DNA from 2 places in the Mesorhizobium kowhaii genome. Region 1 is predicted to be linked to the other one. Evidence: predicted binding sites of a transcription regulator. Region 1 holds the regulator's gene; the other holds the start of a gene.
What was found. Region 1 encodes LexA, which represses DNA repair genes until DNA is damaged. Its sites were predicted from a motif close to TGTTCNNNNTGTGTTCNG; they were not measured.
Positions count from the first base shown of each region.

Region 2: ACFFNA_RS19735 (helicase-related protein) is a predicted target of LexA. The motif match lies at 841-858, and genes of this name have one in related genera.

Region 1 covers NZ_JBHLYT010000006.1:231,846-234,248, forward strand. The annotation lists gene ACFFNA_RS06990 (GntR family transcriptional regulator) at 1-351, shown strand, start outside; gene lexA (transcriptional repressor LexA) at 731-1,468, shown strand; gene ACFFNA_RS07000 (ComEC/Rec2 family competence protein) at 1,462-2,403, opposite strand, start outside.
Region 2 covers NZ_JBHLYT010000033.1:49,690-52,092, forward strand. The annotation lists gene phbB (acetoacetyl-CoA reductase) at 1-250, shown strand, start outside; gene ACFFNA_RS19735 (helicase-related protein) at 1,026-2,403, shown strand, end outside.

The sequences.
Region 1 (2,403 bases):
GTGGTCGACGAGTGGGATGAAAAACACGAGGCTTTTCACGCGGCACTGCTCAGTGCGGCAACATCCCCCTGGCTGCTGACCTTCCATTCCACGATCGCGGATCAGTTGCGTCGCCATCACCGCTTTCTCGGCCTGGCACCAACCTTGCGGGCGGCCGCCGGCCTGCAGCATGGCTATGAAGAGGCCATGGAGGCGTTGCGCCAGGCTGTCGCGATCGAACATCACACGGCGCTCATGCAGGCGGCGCTGGATCGCAACGTCGAGCGTGCGAAGGCGCTGATGACCGCTCATATCGGCTATACGCTGCATGTCTATGTCCATGCCGGTAAGGACAATATGAACACGCGATGATCTGCCGTTCGACAAGGACAAAGACCAAGGGAGATCTGCCATTTCTCTGACGAAAGTTGGCATTTTGGCTTCGTTTCGTTCACGGCAGCTGAACGAGACGTGAAAGTGGAAATGCCCCCAATCGAGGTCTGTCGGCAGCTGATGCCAAACCTCGCCACGAAGTGGGCCACAGGCCATTAACCAAAACAATTTCAATGCAGGCCAGTGCGCCGCGGCGGCAGGGGGCCCTCGATCGCGGCTCACCGCCGCGCGCCAATGATTTCAGCCGCCTTAACAAATTCATTAAACTTTAAACGGTTGCGGAACACAACTGGAACAGATAGTGTTTGTTCTGGGTTTGTTTTTCCGATTCTGGTTTCAGGTTTCCTGGGGGGTCGCCATGCTGACGCGTAAACAACATGAACTGCTGATGTTCATTCATGAACGGCTCAAGGAAAGCGGCATTCCGCCCTCCTTCGACGAGATGAAGGAAGCGCTCGACCTCGCCTCCAAATCCGGCATCCACCGGCTGATCACGGCGCTGGAGGAGCGCGGTTTCATTCGCCGGCTACCAAATCGGGCGCGCGCGCTGGAAGTGCTGCGACTGCCGGATTCGATCGCGCCCGGCCTCAACGCGGCAAGAAAGTTCTCGCCAAGCGTCATCCAAGGCAGCCTCGGTCAAGGCGGCCTTGGCCGGCAAATCAAGCCAGCGCTTTCGCGGATGCCTTCGGCCGGCAATGACGACGACGTGGTTTCCGCCGTGTCGATCCCGGTCATGGGGCGCATCGCCGCCGGTGTGCCGATCGACGCTATCCAGCATCAGACGCATTCGATCTCGGTGCCGCCGGACATGATCATGGGCGGCGAGCACTACGCCCTCGAGGTCAAGGGCGATTCGATGATCGAGGCCGGCATCTTCGATGGCGACACCGTCATCATCCGCAACGCCGATACAGCCAGCCCGGGCGAGATCATCGTGGCGCTGGTGGATGAAGAGGAAGCAACGCTGAAGCGGTTCCGCCGCAAGGGTGCTTCGATTGCTCTCGAAGCTGCCAACCCCGCCTATGAAACCCGCATTTTCGGGCCGGACAGGGTCAAGGTGCAAGGCAAGCTCGTCGGGTTGATCAGGCGCTACTGAGCAGGGCTTGCAACCGGCTTTTCGGGTTTGCGGTAGGGTGGCAGGCCCCTCGCCTCGCGCGAGAACTTGCGCTGCGTGTGCCAGGGCCGGTATGGCCTGTCCACCGCGAAGCTGATCGTCGCAGGCGTGGTCGCCGATTGGCGATCGAAGAAGACGGCCGCACTACCCTTGCGAGCCAGTTGTCGCTTGGTGATGACGAGCACCAGCGGATCGTGACAGGGGTCATAGGCCGTGGCGTCATTGATGATGATCAGGTCAGCGAGGCTGCAGGCTTTCCAGGCGTCCTTTCGGTCTTCGACATGCGCAATGATCGCGCCGGACGGATGCTTGGCAAGGCAAACGCCTGATGTGCAGTAGAAAGGCGCTCCCGGCGGCAGTTCGGCGGCATCCGCTATCTCGAATTGCCCGTCTCCTTTGCTGAACACCTCCGGCATGACGATGGTTTCGGATGTCAGCGCGCGTTTCCAGTTGTCGACCGTGAATTCGTTCGGGCGTGCCCGGCTGACGGCGAGTTCGCCGTCGCCGATCGGCAGCGCAACCAGCCTGGCGTCCTCCGAGATCAGCACGTCCGGTGGGCGCGTGTCCGAGACGGTCAGCATGCCGGCAAGTGCGAAGGGAAGCGCTGCGAGCCGCAGCCATGTCGTCGCCATCGTCGCAATGACCAAGGCAATCGCCACCAGCAGGACAGACTGCTGCGAAATCAACCCGACTGCGTCGACAGGCGAACGTTCGGAAATCCAGCCCGATATGGCGATCATTGCCGTCAGGCCTTTGCCCATCAGATAGAGGGATGGCCCGTCGAACCCGAACGGCATCAACAAGGCGCTGGCAACGGCCAGGAACATGACGACGGACACGATCGGCATGATGGCGAGATTGGCGAACAGGCTAAGCGGCGAAACCCGCTGAAAATGCCAGATGGCAAACAGCGCAGT
Region 2 (2,403 bases), on a different contig from region 1:
GGCACTTGCACAGGAAGGGGCCCGCGCGGGCATCACCGTCAACGTCATCTGCCCCGGCTATATCGCCACCGAAATGGTCAAGGCAATCGACGAGAAGGTGCTCAACGAGCGCATCATCCCGCAGATCCCCGTCGGCCGCCTCGGCGAGCCGGAAGAGATCGCGCGCTGCGTCGTCTTCCTCGCATCCGAAGATGCCGGCTTCATCACCGGCTCGACCATATCAGCCAATGGCGGCCAATACTTCGCCTGAGGCACTTCACTTCGCCTGAAACATTCCAGGAAAAATGTGAAGCGGTTTTCTGTCCCGGGTTGTGGCAGAAGTGCCGGTGTGAGCGGCGAGATCGACAGGCCGGCAGACCGGCCGTCTTTCGTCGGCAGCTTAGTGCTCTCGCCGTGCCCACGCCTGCTGCTGCCCCAATCCGGCACGCAGAGGTTAACAACCACCGGCCGCCCTGTGCAAAACCGGCTTTGCAACCTGTGGATTCTCGGTGGATAAGCTGTTTGCAACACAAGATATTGTGGTGAACAAAACGGGAAGATTCTGGCATCGCTGATTCGGCGCCGATTCGTTCCGGCTTTGACCGGAGTGTTAACGATGACAGCCGGAATCGCCTGCCAAATCCTTAACGGAGCTTAGGAAAGATCAACAATTTCATAATCTTGGAAGAGGCAGGCCAAGGCATTCTGGTCGTTCGCCGGCAAAGGTTAACGGCAGAGCTCGCCCTGCATGAAACGGGCCAGTTCGTTGATTCAGCATGTGGTGAGACTCATGGTCACAAAATCCATATGTAGCCGTGAACAAAAGCTGAATCTGGTCGAGTCACTGATTCGTCGCCGATTCGTTCCAGACTCGTTCCAACTGTTAATCCGCAACCAATCTGGAGCTTGACACAGACGACTTCGAGCCGCCGGTGGAACATTCCGCTTTCGCTTCGCGCTCGAAATCCTTATGTGTCGCCTGTCATACGCGCCACTCGAGGCACGCTCCCGACAACGAGAGACCAGAAAGCCTTATTTCCAGGTCGATGAACATCCAGCCGAAACATACCGAACCGCTGATCCTGTCGGGCCGAGACGTGACCGCCGTGCTTGGGCCGACCAACACCGGCAAGACCCATCTCGCCATCGAGCGCATGGTGGCGCACGAGAGTGGCATCATCGGCCTGCCGCTCAGGTTGCTTGCGCGTGAGGTCTATGGCCGCGTCTGCGAAAAGGTCGGCGCCCACAAGGTCGCGCTGATCACCGGTGAGGAGAAGATCCAGCCGGCCGGTGCCAAATATTCGGTCTGCACCGTCGAGGCCATGCCGCGCGAGACCGACGCCGCCTTCGTCGCCATCGACGAGGTGCAGTTGGCCGGCGATCTCGAGCGCGGCCACATCTTCACCGACCGCATCCTGCATCTGCGCGGCCGCCAGGAAACGCTGCTGCTGGGTGCGGCCACCATGCACGGCATCCTCCAGCGCCTGCTGAAGGGCGTGTCGGTGGTGACGCGGCCGAGGCTGTCGCATCTTGCCTATGCCGGGTCGAAGAAGCTGACCCGACTGCCCAGGCGCACGGCGATCGTCGCGTTCTCTGCCGACGAGGTCTATGCCATCGCCGAGCTGATCCGTCGTCAGCAGGGGGGTGCCGCCGTCGTGCTTGGCGCGCTCTCGCCTCGTACCCGCAACGCCCAGGTGGCGTTGTTCCAGTCGGGCGACGTCGACTATCTCATCGCCACCGACGCCATCGGCATGGGTCTCAACCTTGATCTCGATCATGTCGCCTTCGCCCAGAACCGCAAGTTCGACGGCTATCAGTATCGCAACCTGACGGCGGCCGAGCTTGGCCAGATCGCCGGCCGCGCCGGCCGGCATCTGCGCGACGGCACGTTTGGCGTCACCGGCCAGGTCGACCCGCTTGACGAGGACCTGGTCAAGAAGATCGAAGGCCACGACTTCGACCCGGTGAAGGTGCTGCAGTGGCGCACCGCCCATTTCGACTTCGCCAGCCTCGACGCGCTGAAACGCTCGATCGAGACCAACGCCCCTGTCGAGGGGCTGACGCGCGCGCTGCCTGCGGTCGATGCGCAGGCGCTCGAGCACCTGTCGCGCGACGAGGACATCCGCGCACTCGCCACCAATGCCAAACGCGTGGCGCTGCTGTGGGAAGCCTGCGCGCTGCCGGATTACCGCAAGATCGCACCGGCCCAGCATGCCGACCTCATTGCTTCCATCTATACGGACCTTGCCCGGCATGGCCATGTCGACGAAAACTACATGGCCGAGCAGGTGCGCCGCGCCGACACCACCGAGGGCGACATCGACACGCTGTCGCATCGCATTGCCCAGATCCGCACTTGGACATTCGTGTCGAACCGGCCCGGCTGGCTGGCCGATCAGGCACACTGGCAGGAAAAGACGCGCG